4 regions of the Exiguobacterium sp. s78 genome follow, and region 3 is predicted to be linked to each of the others. Evidence: riboswitches for the same ligand, from Rfam matches in the RefSeq annotation. Region 3 holds a riboswitch; each other region holds the start of a gene.

What was found. Region 3 has a riboswitch for S-adenosylmethionine ahead of metK (methionine adenosyltransferase). Riboswitches for the same ligand answer to the same signal wherever they lie in the genome.
Positions count from the first base shown of each region.
Region 1: it holds a riboswitch for S-adenosylmethionine, as region 3 does, so the genes downstream of both, KNQ18_RS13035 (2,3-diketo-5-methylthiopentyl-1-phosphate enolase) here and metK (methionine adenosyltransferase) in region 3, are expected to answer to the same signal.
Region 2: it holds a riboswitch for S-adenosylmethionine, as region 3 does, so the genes downstream of both, KNQ18_RS00410 (methionine ABC transporter ATP-binding protein) here and metK (methionine adenosyltransferase) in region 3, are expected to answer to the same signal.
Region 4: it holds a riboswitch for S-adenosylmethionine, as region 3 does, so the genes downstream of both, KNQ18_RS13450 (amino acid permease) here and metK (methionine adenosyltransferase) in region 3, are expected to answer to the same signal.

Region 1 is NZ_JACSNB010000002.1:313,585-320,903, forward strand. Features, by position in the region: gene KNQ18_RS13010 (MBL fold metallo-hydrolase) at 1-141, opposite strand, end outside; gene KNQ18_RS13015 (arsinothricin resistance N-acetyltransferase ArsN1 family A) at 202-690, opposite strand; gene KNQ18_RS13020 (1,2-dihydroxy-3-keto-5-methylthiopentene dioxygenase) at 815-1,351, opposite strand; gene KNQ18_RS13025 (methylthioribulose 1-phosphate dehydratase) at 1,368-1,988, opposite strand; gene KNQ18_RS13030 (2-hydroxy-3-keto-5-methylthiopentenyl-1-phosphate phosphatase) at 1,985-2,644, opposite strand; gene KNQ18_RS13035 (2,3-diketo-5-methylthiopentyl-1-phosphate enolase) at 2,641-3,831, opposite strand; SAM riboswitch class I at 3,902-4,003, opposite strand; SAM riboswitch class I at 4,209-4,312, shown strand; gene mtnK (S-methyl-5-thioribose kinase) at 4,391-5,557, shown strand; gene mtnA (S-methyl-5-thioribose-1-phosphate isomerase) at 5,554-6,603, shown strand; gene KNQ18_RS13050 (sugar ABC transporter substrate-binding protein) at 6,615-7,319, shown strand, end outside.
Region 2 is NZ_JACSNB010000001.1:66,006-73,324, reverse strand. Features, by position in the region: gene KNQ18_RS00420 (MetQ/NlpA family ABC transporter substrate-binding protein) at 1-403, opposite strand, end outside; gene KNQ18_RS00415 (methionine ABC transporter permease) at 423-1,073, opposite strand; gene KNQ18_RS00410 (methionine ABC transporter ATP-binding protein) at 1,063-2,091, opposite strand; SAM riboswitch class I at 2,178-2,281, opposite strand; SAM riboswitch class I at 2,531-2,632, shown strand; gene KNQ18_RS00405 (alpha/beta hydrolase) at 2,700-3,458, shown strand; gene KNQ18_RS00400 (thymidine kinase) at 3,531-4,145, opposite strand; gene KNQ18_RS00395 (DedA family protein) at 4,329-4,979, shown strand; gene KNQ18_RS00390 (type B 50S ribosomal protein L31) at 5,016-5,261, opposite strand; gene rho (transcription termination factor Rho) at 5,353-6,726, opposite strand; gene KNQ18_RS00380 (C40 family peptidase) at 7,082-7,319, shown strand, end outside.
Region 3 is NZ_JACSNB010000001.1:511,327-518,645, reverse strand. Features, by position in the region: gene KNQ18_RS02575 (MDR family MFS transporter) at 1-486, opposite strand, end outside; gene mnmM (tRNA 5-(aminomethyl)-2-thiouridylate-methyltransferase MnmM) at 640-1,236, shown strand; gene KNQ18_RS02565 (alpha/beta fold hydrolase) at 1,290-1,994, opposite strand; gene KNQ18_RS02560 (GNAT family N-acetyltransferase) at 2,073-2,561, opposite strand; gene metK (methionine adenosyltransferase) at 2,699-3,907, opposite strand; SAM riboswitch class I at 4,036-4,162, opposite strand; gene pckA (phosphoenolpyruvate carboxykinase (ATP)) at 4,397-5,965, shown strand; gene KNQ18_RS02545 (EAL and HDOD domain-containing protein) at 6,217-7,319, opposite strand, start outside.
Region 4 is NZ_JACSNB010000003.1:68,440-75,758, forward strand. Features, by position in the region: gene gntK (gluconokinase) at 1-333, opposite strand, end outside; gene KNQ18_RS13435 (GntR family transcriptional regulator) at 326-1,042, opposite strand; gene KNQ18_RS13440 (ketopantoate reductase family protein) at 1,225-2,139, shown strand; gene KNQ18_RS13445 (polysaccharide pyruvyl transferase family protein) at 2,344-3,810, shown strand; SAM riboswitch class I at 3,919-4,020, shown strand; gene KNQ18_RS13450 (amino acid permease) at 4,098-5,501, shown strand; gene mmuM (homocysteine S-methyltransferase) at 5,476-6,411, shown strand; gene KNQ18_RS13460 (MarR family winged helix-turn-helix transcriptional regulator) at 6,480-6,902, opposite strand; gene KNQ18_RS13465 (CBS domain-containing protein) at 7,085-7,319, shown strand, end outside.

The sequences.
Region 1 (7,319 bases), on a different contig from region 3:
GACGAGTGGATTGGTGACGGCATTTGGTGTTTGACCGAAGGGAGGCAAGCTGCCTTTTTCGCCGAGGAACGGATCAATCAGTAAGACTTGATTGGCATACGTGACAACGAGTGTTGCATTACGAATTTGTTGAATATCCATTAGGTTCATCCTCTCTCAATGACTCGGATTGACTATTCCCTGTCTGGCATTCAATGAATCCTATCGCAAGCGTTTCTCCATCGCCATGACGTCGACATATTCGCCGTTCAACTGTCCTTGTTCCTTAAACGTTCCGACGATCCGGAACCCGGAGCGGATATAGAGTTTTTGTCCGATTTTATTGAACGGGAAGGTGAAGAGAATGAGTTTATGCATCTGATGATCACGGGCATGTTGTTCAATCGTTTCGAGCAAACGTGTGCCAATCCCTTGTCCACGATGTGTCCGAGTGATATAAACCGAAATCTCACCGACGGATGCGTAGACAGGACGCGGATTATACGGATCGAGGGAAATGAAGCCGAGGACACCTGTGTCATCTTCAGCGACATATCCAGCATATCGATCGGTGCGTTCCGCATACCACTGGGTCATGAAGGATAAGTCCTTTTGGTCGGTCTCAAGCGTTGCGATCCGATCTTCGATACCTTCGTTATAGATGGCGAGAATCGCTGGTAAGTCGTGTTCCATTACGGGACGAATATGCATGACGCTCACTTCCTCATCGCTTTTCCTTCATTATATCGGTTACGTATCAATGTAGTGATATGTTTGTGCGATAAGAAAAGCGCTGATTCCCTTCATATGAAGGAAAACAGCGCTTTTATCGATCTTAAGAGACCGTTGACGTCTCATTCTCGTAAATCGGAACCCAGCCGTCTGTCGTGACGAAGATCCGAACAGCGACGACTTTACGATCGTCTTGAAGCGTAAAGTAGTGGCGTGTGTTAACAGGAACGGAGATTAAATCACCAGGATTGAGTTCGATGTTATAGTAGCCGACTTCTTCGTCTTTGATCGCGAAGACGCCATGACCGCTGACGATGAAACGAACTTCATCATCCGTGTGATGATGTTCTTTCTGGAAGTTGACGAGCAACTCATCAAGGTTCGGTGTCGTATCCGAAAGTGAGATGATATCAGCTGTCTGATACCCACGACGTTCTGATACGTCTTTGATTTCGGGAGCGAACGTATCGAGAATCGTTTGTTTGTCTGCATCCGTCAGTGTGAAGTTCTCAACGAGAGGCGCTGGAAGTTTCGAAACGTCCCACTGTTCGTAAAGAACGCCGCGTGACGCAAGGAAGTCAGCGACTTCCGTTTGATCCGTATACCGTGTGTTTGTTTCTTGGAATAAGACTGTTGCCATGAGATGATTCCTCCTTTTAATGAATGGATTGACGGCATGATTGCAACGTCAACGTGTAATTGAATAAAAACTCGAAGGCTTCGAGGTGTTTCTTTGCTTCAAAGGCGGTCGGTGCCCAGACCGTGATCCCGTGATTGCGGATCAGGACGGCACCACTGTCCGCTGTGACATGCGGTGCAAAAGCAGCGGCAAGCGTCGGAATGTCCGCATGATTCGGAATGATCGGTACCGTGACCGTCGCATCCTCTTCCCAGTGTCCGAGTGCCTTGATGATTTCTTGACCGGAAAAGGTGATGCTGCCTTGATCGCCATAGAGTTCCGAAATCACATTGTTCGCAATCGTATGGACATGCAGAGAACAACCGGCGTCCGTTCGATTGAACACTTCGACATGGAGCAATGTCTCAGCGGAAGGACGCCCGGATTGCTCACCAATCAATTGACCGGTCGCATCGACATGAACGAAGTCGTCAGGAGTCGTCTGCCGTTTATCTTTTCCGCTTGCCGTCACAAGGAATTCAACCGGGACACCGGACGTCCGAATGGCGAGATTGCCACTCGTACCAGGGAACCAATCGCGCGCCGCAAGCTCTTGTTTGATGGCGCGTAGCTCTTCATACCGTCGCATGAATGTCATGTTGTCACCTCCGCTCGTGTTAAATCATGAACGATGTCGTGGAACGTCTCAAACGGTGTATAGGCGATATCGTTCTCTTCACACAACGTGATCAGATAATCACGGGCATAGACACGATCCGCTTGTTTCGCGAGTTCGAAGTCCGTCACCGAGTCACCAATGACGATGATGACGTCATTGTCTTTGCGCAATGCCCGGGCAACGGACGTTTTACAACAGCCGCACCCGTTCGTGCAATGGGCATCGCAGGCGTTTGGCCAATCGATATGGACGAATGGACCACTGAAATCGGCGACGTTACAGTAAATCTGTTCTTGTTCAAGGAATGGCGCTAAGATCGGTTCGACGAAAAAGTCCATTCCACCGCTGACGATCGAAAAATCGATTCCTTGACGACGACTGTACTGAAGTAACTCCGAAAATCCGTCGCGAATGACTGCACGCTCCAACAAAAAGTCAAGATAGGCTGTTTTTCCGTCAGACGGCAGAAGTGCGAACATTTGCCCGACACCACTCTGAATCGATAGCGTCCGGTCGAGTACGCCGCGTTTCAACGGTTCGAAGTCACTAGCTGGCGCAAATGCCTGCATGAGTGCGATGATGTTATCTTGCGTCGTCACCGTACCGTCGAAGTCACAAAGAATCCGTACGGTCATGACTTGATCCCCCAAGCGTCAAGGGCGATCCGTAATTCTTCATGACGCGATGCTGCCGCCGATAGGGATTCATTTGCGAGTGCCGCATCGAGCGCCTGGCGGAAAGCAATGACACCAGCCGCAGCACCTTGCGGATGACCATGTACGCCGCCGCCGGCGTTGATGACGGAATCGATACCGAAGTCCCGTACGAGTTGAGCGACGAGTCCAGGATGAATACCGGCTGAAGGAACCGGGAAGATCGATTTCGTCTGACCGAGACGGGTCGCTTCGACCGCGATGCCACGGGCGACATCCTTTGGCAAAGCGACATTGCCGTAAGGAGACGGGAATAGCGTCAAGTCTGCTCCAGCAGCACGCGGTAATGTGCCGAGTAAGACAGGAGCTGCGACTCCGTGATTCGGGCTAGCGATCAACGCACCGCTATATGCTGGATGATTGAAGATCGGAACGTTGATTTCCGGATCACTCGCCAGTTCGCGTAAGACGTCGAGTCCGTATGTGAAGGTATTCAGCAAGAATGCGGTCGCTCCAGCATCAATCAATCGCTTGGCTTGATCCTTGAGCGTAAAGACGGGACCGCTGAGTGTGATCGCATATAACGCACGTTTACCGGTCCGGTGGAAGTGAGCATCGATGACCTCACGTCCGATTCGTGCCCGGTCAATCGTCGGTGTCAACGGATTGTCGTATAGGATCTCATCGTCTTTGACGAGGTCAATCCCACCAGCGAGTTGTCCTTCGAGTTGATCACGAAGGAACGATAAATCCCGTCCGATGACTCCTTTGAAGATGCTCATTAATAATGGGCGATCTTCGACACCAATCAAGGAGCGGACCCCTTCGATCCCGAATTTCGCACCTGGAAAGTCCGACGTAAATGTATCGGGTAATAGCAATTCTGTTAGTTTGATTTCACCGTCGAGTGAGAGTTTCCCGAAGACGGTCGTCAGAATCGCAGAAAAGTCGCGCGACACGTTATGTTCTGGATAACGAATCGTGATATATCCTTTGCCATCGCGCTCTTCGGTATGTACGACTTCCCCTTTGAACGAGGCGAGTTGTTGTTGTTCGAGATGATTCAGTTCCGTCCAAGAACCGACTGTCAGACCAAGCGCGAGTTGTTCAGCGCGTTGCTCGAGTCGATCACGGGCAGTCAATTGATAAGTAGCAGTGATATAAGCCATGTCTTTCCTCCTTCAACAAAAAAATGGTCTCTCGTCAGCGACAAGAGACCATGAATGATTCGAACGTGGACTCTTATCTGTCAGCTTAGTAGCTGCAAGAATTAGCACCGTGCCAAAAGGTCGGTTGCTGCGACATCGTAGGGCTTGTCCCTCCGTCTGCTCTTGATAAGAATTGGATGAAATTGTGAAATCTAATTGCAATTTTTACATGAGAATCGCCACTTGTCAAACTATTTTTAGAAAATTTATTTTTTTGAAAATACTCTTTCTATAGATGACTTAAAAATGATGTCCGTTTCTGCTTGATTTCGATTTGACAGCGAGGAAGTCGATTGCGTAAGATTCAAATCAATATCACACACGACAACTACATACGACTCTTATCGCGAGTTGGCAGAGGGAATTGGCCCGATGACGCCGCAGCAACCGACCACTAGGCACGGTGCTACATCCAACAGACGTTTCGTCTGAGAGATAAGAGGACGCAGTGACTTTTCTGCGCCTCTTTTCGATGACGAAAAGAGGCGCTTTTTCGTGTATCACATAGGGGGAAACTGAGATGACATATAAAGCATTCACAGAACAGGACGCGATTGATCGTGTTCGGACATTAGGACTGATCGGCGATGGAGCCGTCGAAGCAGAAGAGATTGGCGACGGGAACCTCAACCTCGTCTTTCGGATTCGAGAAGGCGAACATCGCTTGATTTTAAAACAAGCATTACCATATGCGAAGGTCGTCGGGGAGAGCTGGCCGTTATCGCTCGAACGAGCGTGGATCGAGCAATCCGCACTCCGTGAATTCGCACGGCATGCCGTACCGTTCGTGCCACGTGTTTTTCATGCTAGTCATGAAGAGGCGTATACGGTCATGGAAGATCTTTCACATCTGACGATCGTTCGAAGCGGTTTACTCGCAGGTGAACAGTATCCGTTGCTTGCGGAACATATCGGTTCTTATCTCGCTCGGACGTTATTCCATACATCGGACTTTGCGCTTGGTCCGGTTGAAAAGAAACGTGTCGCCCGAACGTACTACAATCCAGACTTGTGCGACATCACGGAAAAGTTAATCTTCACGGATCCGTTCCATGACGCGGAGACGAACGAGATTGAATCCGGACTGGAAGAAGAGGTGGCACATCTATGGGCAGACGATGAGTTAAAACGCGAAGTCGCAAAACTCGAAGCGCTCTTCATCACAAAAGGGGACGCCTTGTTACACGGCGATCTACATACAGGAAGCATCTTCGCCTCGGCGACGGAAACGAAGGTCATCGACCCTGAATTCGCCTTTTATGGTCCATTCGGATTCGATGTCGGACAGTTCATCGCCCACTTATTCTTTGCAGCATACCCCGATTATTCAGCACTTCGTGATGCCCGGATTCGCGACATCGACACGTTCTGGCTGACGTTCGCTTCAACGTTCCGTGCATTATGGGAACGGGAAGCCGTCGAACCGTTCCAGGCATCAGGACTCGTCGATGATGTACTGAGCACGATCTTGCAGGATGCCCTTGGCTTTGCCGGTTGCGAATTGATTCGGCGGACGATTGGTCTTGCACCGGTCGCTGATTTAGAATCAATCGATTCAACGACGGAACGCTTAGAGCGGAAACGTCACGCTCTTCGTCTAGGAGCGGCGTTAATCAAACGCCGTACAGAATGCCGGACATTCGATGATTTACGAAACTTTGACGTAACGGAGGAACTCAGCCGATGACTACATTCGTCCAAAGTATTCGTTACGAAGACCGTGTCTTGACGATTCTCGATCAGACACGTCTACCGCAAGAAGAGCACTATGAAGTCATTGCTGATCTCGCGCAAGCGGTTGAGGCGATTAAACAACTACGTGTCCGGGGCGCGCCTGCGATCAGTTTATTCGGTGGATTCGTGCTCGTTCAAGAAGCATACCGGTTTGAAGCGGCGCTACCGGTCTACAAGCAAGCCTTGCTTGAGACATCGGCGACGTTACTCGCGACACGACCGACGGCCGTCAATTTGCGAAATGTACTCAATCAGTTGAATCCAATCATTCAAGACGGGACGTCGGTAGAAGAGATTCGCGAACGGTTGGAAAAACGGACGGTCGCCTTATACGACCAGGATGCGCAGACGTCACGTCAAATCGGGATTCATGCACTGGAATTGTTCCAGTCAGGCGACCGGATCCTAACGATTTGTAATGCTGGATCGATTGCGACCGCTGCTTATGGAACGGCACTTGCGCCGTTCTACATCGCAAAAGAACGCGGCATCGAATTATCCGTTTTTGCGAGTGAGACGCGACCGTTACTGCAGGGAGCACGATTGACGACATGGGAGCTGCAACGTGCCGGCATTGATGTCACGTTAATTACGGACAACATGGTCGCCCATACGCTGAAAGAAAAACAGATCGATGCGATCATCGTCGGTGCCGACCGCATTACACGAAACGGAGATACGGCAAATAAAATCGGGACGTTCCAATTGGCATTGCTCGCGCAAGCTTTTGGTATTCCGTTTTACGTCGCAGCACCGCTCTCGACGTTCGACTTCTCGCTCGTTTCCGGAGACGCGATCGAAATCGAAGAACGTGATCCGCAAGAAGTGACGACTGTCCAAGGTGTCGCGACAGCACCGGAAGGCGTCGCTGTCTTCAACCCGGTGTTTGATGTCACACCACACACATTGATCACGGGCATCATCACCGAACTTGGTGTCATCACGCAACCGAATGAAGAAACGATTGAACAATTAACAGGGCTCCAACCCCTCGGATAAGGAGATATGTCATGAAAAAACTAGCTTACGCCGTCCTAGCACCGGCACTGTTACTAGCGGCTTGTGCGAATGGAGAAGCCACGACGACGAAGGTCGTCAAGGATGTACCAAAAGGGGTTCAATCGGACGTCAAGATCGCCGTCATCCGCAACCTAGCATCGGACGACCATACGAAACAATTCCTTGATGGCGCACGAAGTGAAGGCGAAGCGCTTGGCTTTAAAGTCAGCACGTTCATTTCGGAAGGTAACGACGTCAAGTTCAAGGAGCTTGTCGCGCAAGCGATTCAGCAAGATTATGATGGGCTCATCATCTCGCATGGTAAGGAAGACTACGCCTATGACATGATTAAACCAGCGGTCGACAAAGGGCTGAAGGTCGTGACGTTCGATACGGTCACGAAGAAAAAAGGAACGGCGTTAAAAGGTGTGACGGAAACGTTCCAAAACGATCATCAACTCGCGAAGCTATCGCTTGATGAAGTGACGAAGGTGACGGACAAAAAGCCAGTCCGTGTCATCAAACTTTGGTTCGGACCAGGTTTTGCCCCGCTCGATCGTCGTCAGGAAATCTATAAGACGTACGAAGCAGACGGTAAGATCAAAACGCTTGAGACAGTTGGACCGACAAATTTCCAAGATATCCAAGGGGATATCGCAACGAAGATGAATGCGATTCTCGCGAAATATCCGAAAGGAAGCATTGATGCGGTTTGG
Region 2 (7,319 bases), 450 kb from region 3:
TCGTCGCTTCGTTTGGAACAGCGATTTTTCCGCCATTTGGAATGTCTTTGACGTCCTTGTATTTATCCGAGTAGATCCCCATCGGTGCGATGACAGTCGTCGCAATCGGCGATAGCTTCAAGTTATGTTCTTTCTTGAAAGCGTTGAAGTAGGAAATCGTCTGGAAAGCATTGGCGTCGATCTCACCCTCAGCCAGTGCCATGTTCGGCTGGACATAATCGGAGAACTTGACGAGCTCGATTTTGATGCCTTCCTTCTCTGCTTTTTTCGCGACATAATCCCAAACTTGTGTGTCTGAACCGCTGACACCGAGCTTGATCGTCTTTTCGTCTTCTCCTGATGCTGCGCACCCGGCAAATAAAATCGTCGTGAGTGTTGCTCCAATTGCTACTGCTTTTTTCATGGCTGAATCGCTCCCTTGATTAATGTCTTCTAATTTTTCGTGCGACGATGTTGCCTGTCGTCTGTAAGCCTTGGACTAAGATGACGAGAATCCCGACCGTGATGATCATGACTTTCGTGTCGAATCGTTGATAACCATAGGTGATCGCTAAGTCACCGAGACCACCGCCTCCAATCGCACCTGCCATCGCTGACGCCCCGATCAAGCCGACCGTCGCGATCGTTAAGTTCAGGATGAGTGAACCGAGTGCTTCCGGTAGGAGGAAGCGGAAAATCGTTTGAAACGGTGTTGCGCCCATCGCTTCTGCTGCTTCAAGAACGCCTTTATCGACTTCGAGTAAAGAACTCTCGATCAGACGCGCCATGTACGGTGCAGCGTAAAAGACGAGCGGGACGATTGCGGCTTCGGTTCCGATCGACGTCTGGACGATCAACCGTGTCAACGGGATGATCGCGACGAGTAAGATGATGAACGGAATCGAGCGGAAAATATTGACGATACTGTTGAAGAACGTGAACAGCGGGACATTTTCAAGCAATGCGCCTTTTCGCGTGACTACAAGCAGGATCCCGAGTGGTAAACCGATCAATGTCGAGAATAAGAGCGAAACGGATACCATCGTCATCGTCTGTAAAAATGCTGTCCAGATATCACTGTAGTTAACTAGCATGGGCAAGTACCTCCTCGACCGTCACCTGTGCCTGATCGATGTAGTGTAACGCTCGTTTTACTTCAGCCGGCTCACCGATCAGTTCAACGAGCAGAGTGCCAAACGGTGTCTCCTGCAACTCCGTGATGCTACCGTGCAAGATGTTGACATCGACGTCAAAGCGTTTCGCGACTTGTGACAAGAGCGGCTGCCCGGTGTGATGTCCGAGGAAATGAATCTTATAGATCGGATTCGCATTCCGGGACTCGATCAACTGGCGAATCGATGCTGGAATCTCGTCGTGCATGACGGAGCGAACGAAGTTTTTCGCTGTCTCGGTCTTTGGATTCGAAAAGACGTCGAAGACCGTTCCTGACTCGATCAACTTTCCAGCTTCGATGACGGCGACCCGGTCACAAATTTCACGAATGACGCCCATCTCGTGGGTGATCAAGAGAATCGTGATCCCGTACTCCGCATTGATACGTTTTAATAACTGGAGAATATGATGGGTCGTTTGGGGATCGAGTGCTGACGTCGCTTCGTCACATAAGAGGACGGAAGGTTGCGTCGCGAGTGCCCGGGCGATACCAACGCGCTGTTTCTGCCCACCCGACAATTGATCCGGATAATGATCCGCCTTGTCAGCGAGATCGACGAATTCGAGTAACTCCGTCACCCGGCGGCGAATTTCGTCTTTCTTGACGCCTGCGAGAACGAGTGGTTTCGCGACATTCGTAAAGACCGTGTTCGCATTCAATAGATTGAAGTGCTGAAAAATCATCCCGATCCGTTGTTTTGCATGGCGCAATTTTTTTGGAGACAGTTGCGTTAAATCTTCTCCATCGACCGTCACCGTTCCTGACGTCGGTCGTTCTAATAGATTGACACAGCGGAGCAGTGAACTTTTTCCGGCACCGCTAAAGCCGATGACACCAAAGATTTCGCCTTTTTCGATCGTCAGGTCGACACCGTCGAGCGCTGCGATCGTCTGATCTTTCGTGACGTACGTTTTTTTGACTTGATGAAATGCGATCATTCCGTTTTCCCCCTTCATTCAACAAAAAAGGTCCCTTCTTGAGAAACAAGAAGAGACCTGGATCCGCACAGTGGCAGAATCCACTCCACTCATCTCTCAGACATCTGTCTGATGGAATTGGCACAGTGCTCATAATGAGTCTGTTGCCGAGGTTTCGTAGGGCCAGTCCCTCCACCTCTCTGGATAAGTATTGCGGTATGAAATTCGTATGTGTGTTGTTGCGTTGTTGCTTATGTCGTAAAACTAATTTTTACATTACGGGTCGAAACTTTAAAAGTCAACCAACTTTGCAAAAATAATCCATTTGTCGCATATCGATGGATGAACAAGTTATGAGTTAGCTTACTCAACGGATCATGATTCGTCAAGAAAGATTTGACAAGTCATTTTTGGTCGTGCTACCATCGTTTCAATGATTATTCCGACAATTCCAATATGATATTTATCAAGAGTGAACGAGAGACCTGGCTCTATGACTTCACGGCAACCTGCAATCTGTAAGGTGCTCCGACCAGCAAAGCGCGGCTTTGGATGATACGGTGAAAAACTCGTGGGCGTCCAAGCAGTGACGTCGACGAGTTTTTTTCATGAATGGAGGAAAAATAGTAATGATGAACTATCCTGTATTGACTGGTGCTGAAGCGTTTTATTTTCAAGGGGGATCGATCGGCATTCTAATCTGTCATGGTTTTAATGCCACTCCGCAAAGTGTCCGCGACGTCGGTGAAGCATTCGCTGCTGAAGGTTTTACCGTCTATGCCCCGCGCTTACGTGGACATGGAACGAACGTCCGCGAGTTTGAACAATCGACTGCTCGATGTTGGAAGCAAAGCCTGAAAGACGGCTATGAACGTTTACAAGAAACATGCGATCAAGTCTTCGTCATCGGTCAATCGATGGGTGCGACGCTTGCACTGTCACTCGCCGCTGACGGCATTCCGTTCGCCGGCATCATTACGATCAATGCCGCACTCTCCGTTCCATCCTATGAAGCACTTTCGTTCGAGGACGGTCCAGAGTATTTACCAGAAGGCGCACCGGACATCAAACGGTCTGCTTTCGAAATCATCTATGACCTCGTTCCAAGTCGTTGTGCGTTCGAACTCGTCCGTCTGATGGATGAGACGAAAGGACGCCTCGGATCGATCCTTCTGCCGACATTAATTCTCTACTCGGCGACCGATCACGTCGTTCCGCCGTCGAGCTCGGATTATCTGCATCAGCACATCGGAACGAATGATAAACGAAGCTACTGTTTACTGAACTCGTACCACGTCGCGACCCTCGATCATGATCAGGATTTGATCGTTCGTGAGACGATCCGTTTTATCGAACGCTCAAGCCGGTTCTCACAGGAAACGGGATAATAAAAAAACAGCTATTCACTTAGAAGCGAATAGCTGTTACATCAAAGGACGACCGCGACCGGTTCGTCTTTTTTAATTTTCTTGGTGCTGCACCGATTGGAGCGGCTTCGGTTTTCCAGGCACCTCATGGCAATGGCGGCACCGTGGCTCATACGATTCTGAAGCGCCGACTAGAATGATCGGATCATCGTAGTTCGCTGGTTTTCCATCAATCAACCGTTGTGTTCGGGAAGCCGGATCACCACATGAAAGACAGATGGCTTGCAGCTTCGTCACGAATTCTGCGCGCGCCAGTAATTCCGGCATCTTGCCGAATGGCTCTGCCCGGAAATCTTGATCAAGACCCGCACAAATGACACGTTTTCCGTCTTGTGCGAGTGCTTCGATGACTTGTACGATCTCATCATCAAAGAATTGAACTTCATCGATTCCAACGATTTGTGTTTCCTCCGCTACTGCTGCGTAGAGATCACGACTCGTCGCCATCGGAATCGCCACGACGGAGTTGCCGATATGAGAGACGACATGCTCTTCATGGTACCGGTCGTCGATTGCCGGCTTGAATACTTGAACGGGCAGTTTGCCGTACTGCGCCCGTCTGACACGACGAATCAACTCTTCCGATTTCCCGGAAAACATACTGCCACAAATTACTTCGATCCAGCCGTACTGATTTATTACATGCATCATCGTCCGACACCGTCCTCTAAAAATAGTCACTTTAACGAGTATAGCCCGAAACGGTATCGAGAAAAAGGGTTGACTTCCGGAAATCAAAATTCATTTTTTCTTTACCTAGAATTTTTGTCCTTTCATTCCAACCGTCCCCTATTTCCTGTACACTGAAGAAGAAGACTCTCACGAAAGAAGGTGTCCCCGATTCATCATCTCTTACATGACATCCTGCACCAATATGGTGCCCTTGGTCTCTCCGTCCTTCTCGCAGGTGGTATCGTGGGATTGCCGGTTCCTGATGAGACCCTGCTCGTCCTGTCCGGTTTTTGGATGCATCAAGGCAATCTACCACTCGTCGGTACGATTCTCGCCGCTTACGCCGGCAGTTGTATCGGGATGACGATCAGCTATTTACTCGGATTAAAACTCGGTATGCCACTATTACACCGCGTCGGACCGAAAATGCGTATCTCAGAAAAACATATTCTTTCCGCTGAAGCCGGATTTCGTCGTTACGGGAAATCGGTCTTGATCATCGGTTACTACATACCTGGTCTCCGCCAACTCTCCGCCTTTTTTGCAGGTGTCTCGAAAATGCCGTTTCGCGTGTTTGCGAGTTATGCGTATACAGGTGCGTTGATTTGGATCAGCGTGTTCTTAGGCGCCGGCTACTTCGTCGGTCGTCATCTCTCGTTCCACAAAGTCATGGACTATATCTTGGCACATCCGGAAGTCATGCCGTATTTAATCGGGATTGCCGGTGGAATCGCCTTCTCCTTCGTCTTGAAGACGTATCTCGCGTATCGTTCACAATTCAGTCTATACAAAAACAGCCTGCTTCCATAATGGAGGCAGGCTGTTTTTTTAAGAACCAACAAGTGATTACTTGCGGCCGTATTTTTTGTTGAAGCGATCGACACGACCATCTGCCGCATTGAACTTTTGACGACCTGTGTAGAATGGGTGCGAGTCTGAAGACACATCCACACGGATGAGTGGGTACTCGTTACCATCTTCCCAAGTGATCGTTTCGTTCGAAGAACGAGTAGAACCGCTTAAGAATTTGTACTCAGTCGTTGAATCCATAAATACTACTTTGTTGTAGTTAGGGTGAATTCCTTGTTTCATGGTTGATTTCTCTCCTTCCGCCCTGGTTCATTTGCTGAGCCAGAGTAAGTTACCTTCCTATACTAAACGATTTTTTTACGCGTCGCAATAGTTATTTTTCCGTCGTCGTTTCCTTCTTGACGGTACGCGGTTTAGCCGGTGCGCGTCGGACCGTCTTCTTCTTTTCTTTCTCGAGTTCAACGAAAAATTCTTCATTATTTTTCGTATCGCGAATCTTACGCAGGAACGTATCGACGAACTCGTTCGACTCATTCATCGTCCGGCGAATCGTCCAAAGCGCATCGAGTTGCTCTTTCGGAAGCAACAGTTCTTCCTTCCGTGTACCGGACTTCCGAATGTCGATCGCTGGGAAGATCCGACGCTCTGACAGCTTACGATCAAGATGCAACTCCATGTTGCCCGTCCCTTTGAATTCCTCATAGATGACGTCATCCATGCGCGATCCTGTCTCAACGAGAGCTGTCGCAAGAATCGTCAAACTACCACCGTGTTCGATGTTTCGCGCTGCCCCAAAGAATCGTTTTGGCTTATGGAACGCAGCCGGGTCGATCCCCCCTGAGAGCGTCCGACCGCTTTGCGGTACCGTTAAGTTATAGGCCCGTGTTAGACGTGTGATCGAATCCATCAAGATGACGACATCCTTCTTGTGTTCGACGAGTCGCATCGCCCGCTCGAGGACAAGCTCAGAAATCCGGACGTGGTTGTCTGGTGTTTCGTCAAACGTCGAGCTGACAACGTCTGCTCCCGGAACCGAGCGCTCAATATCTGTTACTTCCTCAGGTCGCTCATCAATCAAGAGAATGATCAGTTCGACATCCGGATGATTCTCCTGAATCGAATTTGCGATTTCTTTGAGGAGTGATGTCTTCCCTGCTTTTGGTGGTGCGACGATCAAACCACGTTGACCAAACCCAACCGGTGCGATCATATCCATGACACGAACGGATAGATGGCGTGGTTCTGTCTCAAGTCGCATTAGACGATCCGGATAGATCGGTGTCAGTGCCGGGAAGAATAGACGGTTACGGGCTGTATCCGGTGCTTCACCGTTGACGGCTTCCACGCTAAGTAATCCTTGGAACCGTTCGTTTTCCTTCGGCGGACGGACTTTACCTGTGACGACATCACCATTACGTAGATTAAAGCGTCGGATTTGAGATGCTGCGATATAAATATCTTCAGAGGATTGGGAATAATTGATAGGACGAAGGAAGCCAAAGCCACCATCGTTTTGCATTTGTGGATTGCCAGGGATGACTTCGAGTACCCCTTCGAGGAAATAAAGACCAGTCGATTCAGCCTGTGCTTTTAAAATCTTGAACATCAACTCGCGTTTACGGGCTTCCCGGTATTGTGGGACATTCTTCGTCTTTGCGATTTCATAGAGTTCTTTTAATGTCAGTTGGCTCAATTGAGCCAGTGTATAGGAGCGTTCTGGTTTATCTTTTTTATCAGTTGTTGGCATGTTCTTCACCTATTCTTTATAAATTCAACTGCATTCAGCATACTTCCATACATACATCAGGAGGTATGTAATTTTATTCGTGAACTAAAGGTATCATATTTTTTTTAATTCGTCGTCAACAATCCTCTGCGTTTCTTACTTTGTAATATTCAAGGATATTATTTCAGTTATGTTACAAAAGCATCTGTTTTGTCTTCTAACTGAAAAAACGTTTTCAAGTGTGCTCGTGCTAAGATATTCCTGCAGACAAAATTCTTACACAGTTGTAAGGTAGACTGCTTAATCACACACTTAATGATTTCATCATATAACTTACGGACGCAACACACTACATTTAAACGGAGGAATTCTTAACATGAAACGTTTTCTAGCATCGATCGCGACGGCAGCCTTAGTGGTTTCAGGTTTTACATCAGTGGGTACAGGTAAAGTTGAAGCAGCGACAGTCACGAAAGTCAAGATCACGGACAACGGTCTTCGTGTTCGGACAGCACCTTCTACGAAAGCAAGCATCGTCGGGAAAGTCAACGCTGGTCAAGTCTTTACATACAAAGGCAAATCAGGCAGCTGGACAAAAATCTCATACGGCGGTA
Region 3 (7,319 bases):
GATGTACTGAATCGAAAAGGCAGCGATTTGACCACTGACAGCTGTTCCGAGCGCTACACCTACGTTTTGTGCGACATAGATCGCATTAAAGGCACGGCGCCCGCCTTCCGGCCAGATGACACCCGTCATCGCGTAGATCGTCGGAAAAACCATCCCACCGACGAATCCAATCAATCCAAGCATCGCGACGTATCCGAGGTACGTCTGATGAAATAGCAACAAGCCGACGGAAGATAGGACAAGTCCGATGACACTGATGACGAGCGTCTTCTTGCCACCGAGACGGTCAAACGCTTTTCCACCTAAGTAGTTTCCGACGATTGCTAAGGCCGAGTTGACGAACAACGCCATCCCTGCTTTTGTCATCGACTCTCCTAAATATTCATGAATATATAATGTATTAAACGGCCATAAAAAAGAGGATCCCGTCGTATTGATGGCCATCGCAAGGACGAGGATCCAGACCGCTTTTGGTAATTTTGGCATACCTGTGGTCCTCCTATTTCATTCTCAACCTTGCCACTTTACGCAATCCGTCCCCTAGCTGTCAAGCCACTTCGCTTTTCGTCAACGAATCAAAAAATGATATAATGCAGAAAGAATCTTGCACATACTGAACCATTACTAGAAAAACAGACCATAGGAACAGGAGTCTATGCCATGTCACTTGCCCGTGTACTACCTTATACGAAACAATTACTCGAGTCCGTTATCGAGCCCGGAGACTGCGTCGTCGACATGACTGCCGGAAATGGACATGATACGCAGTTTTTAGCAGAACGCGTCGGTCCAGAAGGTCGAGTCCTTGCGTTCGACGTCCAGGCACAAGCCATCGAGGAATCGACTCGACGTATCGACGAAGCTGGAATGTTAGCACGCGTCGACCTTTATCATGAAAGCCACATCCATGTCGGTGCCCGTCTTTCGGACGAACAACGTCCTGTTCGTGCCGGTGTCTTCAATCTCGGCTACCTGCCTGGAAGCGACAAATCGATCACGACGACAGGTGAAGAGACGCTCGAAGCACTCGATGCCCTCCTCCCGGTCCTCGCTCCCGGCGGTCTTGTCGTCCTCGTCGTCTATCACGGTCACCTGGAAGGAAAACGGGAACGCGACGCTGTCCTCGATTACGTGACAGCCCTTGATCAGCAAAATTTTGCCGTTCTCCAGTATCGCTTCTTGAATCAACAAAATCATCCACCGTTCATCATCGCAATCGAGAAAAAAGTACGCTGATGATTGGACACAAAAAAGTGATGCCCTTTTTTAGAGGCATCACTTTTTTTATTTCATTCCTCAACAAGCTTAAAGAACAACATTAATTTTTCTGCAAACCGTGTGTTCAACCGTTCAAAACTAAAATGCGGAAAGCCGTGTAGACGTTGTAAGTAAATCTGATCGCCACCCATTTTCCGGCATACTTCAAGCGTCAACTTGACGTCTGCGAACTGATCGTCTGGTGCATAAAAACAAGCCAAGTTCACACGCGGCAGTTTTTTTCGTTCCTCGTCATGTACGACGATCTCTTCTTCGATTTCCCGGTACTGTGCATAGGTCAGTTCACCGATGCGAACGGTATCTTCCGTACTTTGACCAAACGGCAACGTACCGAGTGGCGCATCAGGTCGGAAACGATCAAATGCACTCGCGAAGACTTGTTTGACGCCTCCGAGTTGTTTCGAAGGGTGCCAATCAAACAACGGTGAAATGAACGACAGACTGGCGACCGGTAATTCATATTCTTGCAACAGGCGATTGACGACGAGTGCGCCCATGCTACAGGCGACAATATGAATCGGTAGCTTGCGTTTCCCGGCTTCACGTAATGCTTCTTTTAACAGTTGACCATGCTCTTCAAACGAGATACGACGTGGTGCGTCGACGAGTAACACTTCATATTCTCGTTCGAGTACCCGAATCAAGGCTTCACTCGGACGGGCACGCAGTTGTAACGGATAGACTAACACGATGATTCCTGTTGGTTGTTCAACCACAAACTCACCTCTTCACTTCATACTTCCTTTTCACGATACCTTATTTCAAACGCACACGAAACCGTCCCAAGACGGATTTCACGAGGCGACATGGCGAAGACGAATGACTGATTCTGCTTGACCAAAGACTTCTTCCGTCATCTCACTCAGTTCTTCAAAACCAAATGAAGTCAGGAATTGACGTGCTTTATAGTTACGTGCTTCCACGTAGACTTCGAGTGGGACGGCTCCTTGTCGTTCGAGTTCACGGATCAGCCGTCGTCCGATTCCGTTTTGCTGATATTTCGGCAAGACGTACAGACGAATGATCTCCCACGTTCCCTCAACGTCAACAGCATGAATGAAACCGACGATTTCCTCGTCGATGATTCCGACATAAAAATACTCTCCCCGTGCTTCTTCCGCCGTCCGGATCGCACGAACGACTTCTTCTTGCGGATACGCCTCCTGCACGAAATGCGCTTTCGAACGTTCGGAATAGATTTCTGCATACGTATCCAACCAAGATGTGACGGCAATGTCATGAATACGTCCTGCATCAGCTGGAATAGCTTCGCGTATTTCCATAATCGGAACCCCCCTTTGTATTCATACGAATCGACTCATGTACTTTTACCCTCTTCTAGAAAAAACATTCGTTTCCTGCAAAGTTCCACGGAAACAAAAAAGTCCGAAAACCCGCGTAGGGTTTTCGGACTTTTTGATTATACGAAACGTTTTGCTTGTTCTTCAAGAACTGCTGCTTTATCTGTTTGCTCCCATGGAAGCTCAACATCTGTACGACCGAAGTGACCGTATGCAGCTGTTTGACGATAAATCGGACGACGGAGATCAAGCATGTTGATGATTCCAGCCGGACGAAGATCGAAGTTTTCAGCAACCAATTCAACGAGTTGTGCTTCAGGAAGTTTTCCTGTACCGAATGTATCAACCGCGATTGATACCGGGTGCGCGACACCGATTGCGTATGCGAGTTGAACTTCTGCTTTGTCTGCAAGACCTGCAGCAACGAGGTTCTTCGCGACATAACGTGCTGCGTATGCAGCTGAACGGTCGACTTTTGTTGGATCTTTACCTGAGAATGCTCCACCGCCGTGGCGTGCGTATCCACCATACGTATCAACGATGATCTTACGACCAGTCAATCCAGCATCTCCTTGTGGTCCGCCGATGACGAAACGACCAGTTGGGTTGATGAAGAATTTCGTTGCTGCGTCGATGTATTCAGCCGGGATGACCGGTGTGATGACGTGTTCTTTCAAATCAGCTTGGATTTGCTCAAGCGTGACTTCTTCTGCGTGTTGTGTCGAGATGACGATCGTATCGACACGAACCGGCTCGTTGTTCTCGTTGTATTCGACCGTGACTTGTGTTTTTCCGTCCGGACGAAGGTAGTCGAGTTGACCGTTTTTACGCACTTCTGCCAAACGGCGTGCGAGACGGTGTGAAAGCGAGATTGGAAGTGGCATGAGTTCTGGTGTTTCTTTCGTTGCATAACCGAACATGAGACCTTGGTCTCCTGCACCGATTGCATCGATTTCTGCATCAGACATGCTACCTTCACGTGCTTCAAGTGCTTGGTCGACACCAAGAGCGATGTCTGCTGATTGCTCATCGATTGATGTCAATACAGCACATGTGTCCGCGTCGAAACCGTATTTCGCGCGTGTGTAGCCGATTTCACGAATTGTTTCACGAACGACTTTTGGAATGTCGACGTAAGTGGATGTCGTGATCTCACCTGCAACGAGAACGAGACCTGTTGTAACAGAAGTTTCTGCTGCAACACGTGCGTTTGGATCCGCTGCGAGGATTGCATCAAGAATTGAATCCGAAATTTGGTCACAGATTTTATCTGGATGACCTTCAGTGACTGACTCCGACGTGAATAGTCGGCGATTAAGGTTTGTCATGTATGACCCTCCCAAAAAAGAATTTGACGGTGTACTCATTTCCCCTAGTTGAGTGGGACGGTAAAATGAAAAAAACCTTTCCAAGTCCAAAAAATGGTCAGGGAAAGGTTGTGCGTTCTTCCTTTACCCTCTTATCGTTCGAAGTGTTTACTTCGCTTCAGGAGAGCACCTTTTCCCTCATTAATATGTGAATTAATGTAGGACGGTTGCCGGGTTTCTTCGGGCCTTGTTCCCTCCACCTGCTCAGAATAAGAGTATCCGTTACGAATTACATGATATAAAGTTGTACCTACTCTGTCAAGCAAGGTTTCAAATTCTAGTCGAAACTTTTTGAAAGAGATGTTAAACTGTTAATGCTGAAAGCGTTTCCAGATAAATAGAAATCAGCATCAGAAAATGATTGCTCTCTCTTTAGTATGTCATATATAATAAATGTGTCATACTAAATACAGTGAGCCAAAACCAACGTAGGGGAAAGGTGGGGTCAGGATGCCGATGACGGTCCTGAATATCGAAGAACTACTCAAGAAAGAGCATGTGTTCAAACAACTATCTGTTGCTGAACTAGTCGAACATGCGATTCGAAACGAAGAAGGTGTCCTTGCTGAGAACGGCGCATTATCTGTAGAAACGGGGAAATTTACAGGTCGTTCACCAAAAGATAAGTTCATCGTCCGTGATTCTTCCTGCGAGTCTCACATTGATTGGGGTCATGTCAACCAACCGATGGATGGAGACAAATTTGAACAATTGTTGCAAAAGGTTCTTCGTTACATGAACGAAGCCGATCAGCTCTATTACACAGAAGCTGCTGCTGGGGCAGATACGCACTTCACCCTTCCGGTCCGTGTGCTCACACAATATGCTTGGCATAACCTGTTTGCCAAACAACTCTTTTTACGCGAGTATCCTGAAGTGGCTGCCTTCGAACCGTTCACGGTCGTCTACGCGCCACATTTCAAAGCAGATCCTGCCGTTGACGGAACGAACTCCGAGACGTTCATCGCCATGTCATTCGAACACCGGATCGTCTTGATCGGTGGAACCGAATATGCGGGCGAAATCAAAAAATCCATCTTTTCCGTCATGAATTACCTCTTGCCACAAGAAAATGTCCTTTCGATGCACTGCTCGGCAAACGTCGGACACGAAGGCGACGTCGCCTTGTTCTTCGGTCTATCCGGTACTGGTAAGACCACCCTCTCAGCAGACGATAGCCGTCAATTGATCGGAGACGATGAGCATGGTTGGTCGCACGACGGTGTCTTCAACATCGAAGGTGGATGTTATGCAAAGACCGTTAACTTATCACGCGAAAAAGAACCGCAAATCTTTGACGCGATCCGTTTCGGAACCGTCCTTGAAAACGTCGTGCTCGACGAAGCCCGTCACCCTGATTACGATGACACATCGTTGACGGAAAATACGCGTGCTGCTTATCCGATCACAGCGATTGATAATATCGCTGTTCCTTCACGTGCTGGTCATCCGAAGACGATCGTCTTCTTGACGGCCGATGCGTACGGTGTTTTGCCTCCGATCAGTAAATTGACGAAAGAACAAGCGATGTATCACTTCCTATCAGGATATACATCAAAACTCGCCGGAACAGAACGCGGTGTCACGGAACCGGAAGCAACATTCTCAACATGCTTCGGTTCACCGTTCCTTCCACTGATGCCTGAAAAATATGCGACGATGCTCGGCGAATTGATTGATCGTCATGGTGTCACTGTTTATCTCGTCAACACAGGCTGGACAGGTGGTGCTTACGGAACAGGTAGTCGTATGAAGCTATCGTATACACGGACGATGGTCAATGCTGCCGTCAACGGCACACTCGCAACGATTCCAACAGAAGAACATCCGATTTTCGGACTTCATATGCCACTTGAAGTTCCAGGTGTTCCAAGCGAGTTACTCAATCCGGTACGCGTCTGGTCGAATCCGGACGAATACGACACACAAGCGCGGTCGCTTGCTGAGAAATTCCAACACAATTTCCTTCGCTTCGAAAGTGCGACGGATGCGATCAAGTCAGCTGGTCCACGCCTATAAAAAAAGAGCCTTCGGGCTCTTTTTTTATGTTTAGAAATCGGTACATCTCTTAAGAAAATCAATTCATGGTCAACAAAAAAAGAATGATGCGTCACACGCAACTCCTACAGGAAAAAGCGCATTTATGCGCTATCAGAGACAAACAAGACCCGCTTTCCTGCTGGAATGAAGCAGGAAAACTGGCTTGTGTCTCGCCTGAGGAAAGGGCGTGAAAAGACGAGTCATTCTTTTTTGAGTCAGCCCCTTCATTTTCACTCTAAAACAGAATCCGTTTTTTCTTGAAGATGTGTTTCTTTTTGTTTGAGCCATTCCTGACTTTCTGCTAGTAGCGCATAGGCCCGCGGAAGTGAGACATCTAAACGTTGACTGAGCAGTTCGAACTGATCGAAATCACCGCGATCTGCACTGATCGCAAGCACTAAACAATCCCGAAACGGATGATCTTTTCCTTGCAGAACGACCTTCAGAGAATCTTCAATTGGCAGTTGGTCGATGATGTCGTCGATATCCACAGATAACAGCGCATCTATGTGTGATAACAGACCGATCATATAAGCACTCTCCGGCTTTAACGTACACGTCTCTTTCGCAAATAACTCACAAAGTTTTGCGCAGTGCAAGGAAGACCGAAGTAACTCATTTGACCATTCGTAAGGACTAGCAAGCTTCATCTCACGCAAGACGATTAACGAAATCCAGCTTTTGAGTTGTGAGAAGCCAAGTAGTGAAATGGCTTGTCGAACAGAGCTGACTGTATTGCGTAATCCCATTCCCGGAGAATTGATCAATTGTAGTACTTGAATACTGATATAAGGATTTGCTTCAATCTCATCAATGACTTCATCGTATTTTTCATCCGTATCGAGCCATTTTAGCATCTTCAGCAATACCGGCAATTGAGGAGGGACAGCTTTTCCCTTCATCAACATTGGCTTAGCGTAAAAATAGCCTTGAAACCAGTCATATCCCATGTCAAGACAACGTGTATGATCCTCATGTGTCTCGACTCGTTCGGCAAGCATCTTAATATGGGGATAATTACGCCGGACAATATGCAAAATCGCACTTTGCTCGCGAGTGGGAATCGCTTCGATGTCGATTTTAATTAAATCAATTAGTGCGAATAATTCTGTTCCATGTTGACGAAGTAAATCGGTCACAAAATCATCGAGTGCTAGTGTAAAGCCTGCTTCTTTCCAACTGTGCAGCACAGATAACATCTCTGTATCGATATCGACAGTTTCTAAAATTTCGATGACGAACCGACTTGGATCTAAATAGTGAATCAGATCACTTTTCAAGAGATCCGCTGTAAAGTTGACGAAAAGTTTTTTTCCTTCAGCGACATGTTCCA
Region 4 (7,319 bases), on a different contig from region 3:
GATCTTGTTCGACCATGCTTCACTCCGGCTGTCCGCCCACGTGATGCAGGCAGTCAATGGTTGATGCTGTGTGTCCATTGCGATCAAGCTGTGCATGGCACTACTGAACGCGACGAACTTTGGTGGCATGCTCGGATGACGTTTCGTGATCAAACGGATCGATTCGAGCACAGCATCAAAAATTTCTTCCGGATCCTGCTCCGCCGTCGAACGATTTGGTGTATGGAGCGGGTAACCGACGTTCGTTTGTCCGATGACCTCTCCTTTTGTCGTAAATAAGACCGCTTTCGTACTCGTCGTTCCGATATCGACGCCTAACATGTATTCAGTCATGTGAATCGACTCCTTTCGACATCATTTGTTGCGTTTTCCAGAGATCTTCGACTTCCTGGACGTCATCAAAGTTCTGATGTAAGGAAGCAACCATCCGTTCACGGTCGCCTGTCTCGATCGCTTCGATGTACAAGGCGTGGTTCGCGAGGATGCGTTCGAAGTCTTCGATGTCTTCCTCGAATCGTACCCGCATCGATAGGAGGATGAAACTTTCCATGACCGGTTTGAGATTTTGCCAAATCATGCTGACATATCCATGATCAATCGAGCGGATGATCGTTTCATGAAACAGTACATCCTGGAAGGAGAATTCATCGGCATCCTTGTATTTGATGGCAACCTTCATCATTTCGAGAATCTTACTGAGTTCACGGACGAGTTCTGCCCGTTCGATTTTGACGAGTCGTTCGAAGACAAACGTTTCGATGAGTAGCCGGACATCATAGATTTCCTGAATGTCGCGCTCAGACAAACCGACGACGACTGCCCCCATCCGCTCGAGACGAATCAATTGTTCGGATGCAAGGACCTTTAATGCATCACGGACAGGCGAGCGACTGACTGAAAAATCAGAGGCTAATTTGTTTTCAGATAAGATGGTACCGCTTTCAATCCTTCCTGAAATGATGCGCATCCGTAGCTCGTGTGCAACACGATCTCCGGCGGAAGCTTTTGATAACCACTTCAAGGGGTATAACATTTCTGACATGGAATCACCTGATTTCTAAAGTGAGTATACTTGTATACAAGTTAGTATATACGTTTTTTTCTAAAATGCAAACGCTTAACTTAAAACGGAACGATCCACGCAGAAATCAGGAAATCGGTTCCAAATATGTTAGGGTGAAGGAGTAAGCAACGCACAGAACGGGTAAGGAGGAGATAGTACATATGAACATGTTAGTTGTAGGTGCAGGGGCAGTTGGAGGCTATTTCGGAGGTCGTCTTGCTGAGCAAGGGGAGCAGGTGACATTCCTCGTCCGTTCGAATCGATATGAACAACTACAAAAAACAGGACTGCACATTACTAGTCCTCATGGCGATATGACGATCACGCCTCAGTTGATAACACGAGACATGCGACCGGATCACGCATTTGATGTCATCTTGCTTTCGACGAAAGCCTATCACTTAGATGACGTCTTACAGGACATTGCGCCATTCGTTTCGAACGAGACGTACATCATTCCTTTGTTGAACGGCATGCAGCACATACGACGGTTAACAGAAGTCTTCGGAGAAGATCGGGTGCTTGGAGGGCTCTGCTTCATTGAGTCGACGCTTGATGCAGAAGGGCGCATTTTACAGACAAGCCCTTCGCACCGGCTGTTGTTTGGTTCACGAACCGGTAAACCAACAGCGTGTCTAGAGAAAATCGCAGCGCGTTTTGCGAAAGCGAAAGCACCAATGAAGTACTCGATGCACATCATGGATGACATGTGGCAAAAGTATCTCTTCATTTCAACGTTCGCGGGTGTGACGACTTTATTTCGTTCAGCGATCGGTCCGATTCGACAAGAGTCTGTCGGGCGTCAGATGATCCTAGACGTCATGGCGGAAGCGAAACAAGCGATGGAAGAACAAGGCGCAGTCTTTAATGACGATGTAGAAGCGGTGCTGTTGAAACAGATGCATGCAATGGAAGACACGATGAAATCGTCGATGTTACGTGACATGGAAAAGGGTCAGCCCGTCGAAGTGGAACATTTTTTCAGTGCATTATTGAAGCCTTCTACGACAAATCAGATGAATGCATTGAAATTAGTCGAAGCAAATCTACGCATGTATCTCGAAACGATTAAATAGTCACTTTTTTCTATTTTAGAAAAATGATGGAGTAGTCCTAATGTTTCGTTTTGATGACGAAAGACCTGTTTCCCTTAGGAATCGTTGACTTCCGAAATAAAGTTCATCTATTCTTAATGAGATTGAAAAAAACTGATAATATATTTTTCCGTATTTTTTCTTGCAAGGACGAATGAAGCAGACGAGAGGGGAAGTTTATCCATTATGAAACGTATTATTATTCGTGCAGGTATGACACCATTCGAACAGTTCGATGCTCCTTATTTGATGAAACATAATTCCATTGGAGGAAACGTTGGAAATCTTATCTATCAATACAGTATCTTTCGGACGTTGATGACAGAAGGTACGACGATTACACCTGACTATTACTATTACGACGAAGAACGGGCAGACGAAATCAATGCCAACTTTGATCTTTATGTCATTCCGTTAGCGGATGCATTCCGAAAAGAATTCGTACCGACGTTACGGAAATATACACGTCTCATCAAAAAATTAAAAATTCCAGTCGTCGTCATCGGTGTAGGGTTACGTGCACCGTTTGAACCAGACTTAGATGGTGGATTCCCATTCGATGAAGATGTCAAAGCGTTCGTCAGTGCCGTTCTCGAGCGCTCGAGCATGCTAGGTCTTCGCGGGGAGATCACGTCGAAATACTTAACACGTCTTGGTTTCCGCGAAGGGATTGATCATCGCGTTATCGGATGTCCTTCGATGTACGCGTTCGGTCGTGATTTGCACATCCGTGAAACGAACATCACACCTGAGTCGATGATTACGGTCAACTCGTCACGTTTGGCACCACAAAACGTTCTTGATTTCATTACGCGCGGGATGGAAGAGTATCCGAATCACTACTTCATTCCACAGTGGATGAAGGAACTGAAGTTGACGTATACAGGGACGCACCCGATCGCAGATCTTTCAGTGACGAACTATCCGGTGAAGATGTCGGATCCTGCTTATATGAACGATCGGGTTCGTTTCTTCTTGAACGCACAGACATGGTTTGATTTTATCGGTCAAGCAGACCTCAGTTTTGGAGCTCGTTTACACGGAAACATCACAGCGACACTTGCGGGTACGCCGAGTATCCTCATTCCAAAAGATGCACGGATGCGCGAATTGACGGATTACCATCAGTTGACGCACATTTGGGCGAACGACATCAAAGCGGATACACAATTATCCGACGTCGTAGCAAATGCTGACTTCCAAAGTCCGGCACGTGTTCAAGCGCGTAACTTCGACAACTTCGTTGACTTCTTGAACGTGAACAATCTTGAGCATATTTATCAAGAGACGAACTATCCTGAGAATGTACCGTTTGACCGTCAAATGGCGCAAACCGAGTTGCTCCCACCAGTCCAGCCGATTTCTGGCGTAAGTCTTGAGGAAGCAGTCGCTCGTTTTGAACGGTTCTTCCCGGAACAAGAGAAGAAGATTGCGGATGCGCAAAAACAAACAAAAGCACAATTAGCTGAAAAAGATAAGAAAATCAAAGCATTGCAGAAACAAACAGGAACGGCTCAAAAGGATCAAGAGATTGCGGCACTCAAAGCGCAACTGGCTGCCCAAACGAAGAAAATGAAGCATCAGCAAGGAACATTGAACCGGAAAGCGGTTCGTGCAGCCTTGAAAACAGCGGATTTATTCGCTAAAAAGTAACCCTTTAAACATTCCGGATCGATACGATGCGGAATGTTTTTTTGATAGAAGTATTCTGAATTGTGTTGACAATTTGAAAAAGACTTGATAGGGTTATGAACAATTACATACTTATCCAGAGAGGTGGAGGGACTGGCCCTATGAAACCTCAGCAACAGGTCGAAAGATACTGTGCTAATTCCTGCGGGTGCTGCACCCGATCGATAAGATTTCCGAATTGTCGACCGACGCATCCGTGAGGATGCGTTTTTTGTTTGAAATAGGTGGAATGAGGAGGAAATGGATTCATGAAAACGAGCGGAGCATTTCGACGCAAGATGGAATCACGTCATTTGATCATGCTGTCGTTAGGTGGTGTCATTGGAACCGGATTATTTTTAAGTACAGGTTATACGTTGGAACAAGCAGGACGTGTCGGAACGATTTTATCGTATTTGATTGGGGCCGTCGTCGTTTACTTAGTCATGTTAAGTCTCGGTGAACTCGCCGTGCACATGCCGGAAACCGGATCATTCCATAAATACGCAACGAAGTACATCGGGCCCGGCACCGGTTATACAGTGGCCTGGCTCTACTGGCTGACGTGGACGGTCGCCCTTGGTTCAGAATTCACGGCAGCAGGCATTTTAATGCAACGTTGGTTCCCGTCGATTCCTGTATGGGTGTTCAGCGCATTGTTCGCTGCGATGATCCTTGGTATCAACGTCTTGAAGGTTCGTGTGTTTGCTGAAGTCGAGTTTTGGTTTTCCGCCATTAAGGTCGTGACGATCATTGCTTTCATTTTACTCGGTGCGGGAGCAATCGTCGGCTTCATTCCACTGCAAGATGGTAGCCCGGCTCCATTCTTTTCTTCGTTAACCGAAGGCGGGTTGTTCCCAAATGGCGCTTTCGTCATCTTCATGACGATGCTTGCCGTGAACTTTGCTTACTCGGGAACGGAACTAATCGGTGTCGCAGCGGGTGAAGCAGTCGATCCGAAACGGACGATTCCGCTTGCGATCCGGACGACAATTTTGCGACTCGTCCTCTTTTTCGTCGGTACGATCATCGTGTTAGCCGTCTTATTACCAACGGATGGGAAAGGTGTACTCGAAAGTCCGTTCGTCGCCGTGTTTGAACGGATCGGAATTCCGTATGCGGCAGACGTGATGAACTTCGTCATTTTGACAGCGATCTTGTCGGCAGCGAATTCTGGACTTTACGCCGCCTCTCGGATGCTCTGGTCGCTTGCGAACGAACGCATGATTCCACGCTTCTTCGCCCAGGTGACGCCAAGTGGGGTTCCACTTCGAGCCGTATTGTTCAGCATGCTTGGCGGAGGACTTGCCTTGCTGTCTAGCATCTATGCAGCAGGAAGTGTCTATATCGCGCTCGTCTCGATTTCCGGTCTCGCTGTCGTCGTCGTTTGGATGAGTATCAGCGTTGCCCAGTATCGTTTCCGGAAACAATTCCTCCGTGAAGGGCATACGGTCGACGAATTGGTCTATCGCACACCACTCTTTCCATTTGTACCGATCGCCGCTTTCGTCGTTTGTTTGATTTCTCTGATTGGTATCGGATTTGATCCGACACAACGAATTGCCTTGTATTGTGGTATTCCATTCATCGTGATCTGTTATATCGTTCATGCGTTCACGAATTCTTCTCAGAAACGGAGTGTTGAAGATGTCCCGAATCAAAAATCCAGTTGATCAACGATTACAGGAAGTTCCCTTTCTTATTTTAGATGGTGCCCTTGCAACCGAACTTGAACAGAAGGGATTCGACCTGAACGATCCGCTTTGGTCAGCACGTCTCTTAATCGAAGCACCAGAACAGATCGAACACGTCCATCGTGACTACTTTGAAGTAGGTGCCGATGTCGCGATCACTTCAAGCTATCAAGCAAGTATCGAAGGATTCAAGCAACGTCATATCACGACAGAGGAAGCAAAGGCGCTGATTCGACAAACGGTCACCTTGGCGCAAAACGCACGCACGCGTAGCGGAAAGAGTGACGTATTGATCGCGGGATCAGTGGGTCCTTATGGTGCCTACTTAGCAGATGGTTCTGAATATCGCGGTCATTATGGGGTGTCAGCAGATGTGCTAGAAGCCTTTCATAGACCACGAATCGAAGCGTTGATTGAAGCGGGGGCTGATCTGCTGGCATTCGAGACGATTCCGTCGCTCGAGGAAGCTGTCGTATTGTTCAGGATTCTCGAAGCGTATCCGGAAGTGTCCGCTTGGCTGACGTTCTCGCTTCAAGATGCGACGCACATTAGTGAAGGAACGGCACTTGCGACGTGTATTGAAACGGTCGGACAACATCCACAGCTCGCAGCAATCGGTGCAAATTGTTTTCCGGCATCTTACGCGACCGACTTTATCCGTCACGTCAAGGCGTTGACGGATGTGCCAATCATCGTCTATCCAAACTCTGGTGAGGTCTATGATCCGGTCGCAAAAACGTGGTCAGGTACGAATCAGTGTACGTCGTTCCAAACCGTCGCGAAGACATGGTATGAGGCAGGGGCACGATTGATCGGCGGTTGTTGCCGAACGTCACCCGAACACATCGCACAAATTCGTTCGGTTTGTCAGGTTTCTCATACATCATGAAGAATGACGAAAAAACGGACGCGAAATCGATTGATTTCGCGTCCGTTCCTTTAAATGGTGTGATTTCGTTACCGCTCGCGCAAGGCACGGTTGAATTGTTGCAATAGACGTCCAAAATCTTCGGCATCGTCCGATGGCCAATCCGTCAGGAGACGTTCGATGCTCGCGAGGCGCGCTGTCCGGTAAATCGTGAGCTCTTCTTGTCCTTTATCCGTAATATGATAGAAGAAGGCACGACCATCTGTCGGATCTTTTACTTTTTCCACAAGTTGCTTCTGATCGAGCGCTGCAGCTTGGCGGCTGACGGTCGAGACATCAAGCTGAAGTTCACGGGCAAGTGTTTTGACACCGACGTTGCCGGAATCTGCTAGTTGTCGCAGTAAAAGGTAGGAAGCACGATCTAAATTACGATTGTCTGCCGTCGCTGTCGTCAAGCGCCGGATCAGGATTGCTAACTCCAATTCAATGGTTTCGAGTGCTTGTTGAGACATCGGGTATCTCCCCTTTCAAAAAAGTCTCTCTGTCCCTCATGATTACCCAATGTGGATAAGCTGTCAATGCGAAAAGCAGGAGGCTTGACAGAGTTGTAGTTGTATTATACAATCATTTTTGTTCTTTTAATTGTATCATACAACTTTCGTAGATGAAAAACGAACGACAAAGGAGAATTCAGATGAAAGCTTATGAGTCGATGAAACAAGAGGTCATCACGGTAAACGATACAGATCTGATTCGGACGGTCATCGAACGATTCATTCAATCTGGTATTAGCGGCGTTCCTGTCATCAATGCTGAGCAGGAGGTCGTCGGGTATATCAGTGATGGAGATATCATGCGCGCGATCGGAAAACACAAGGACATCATCGTCGATACATTCTTATATGTAGATGTCATCAAAGGAGACGAAG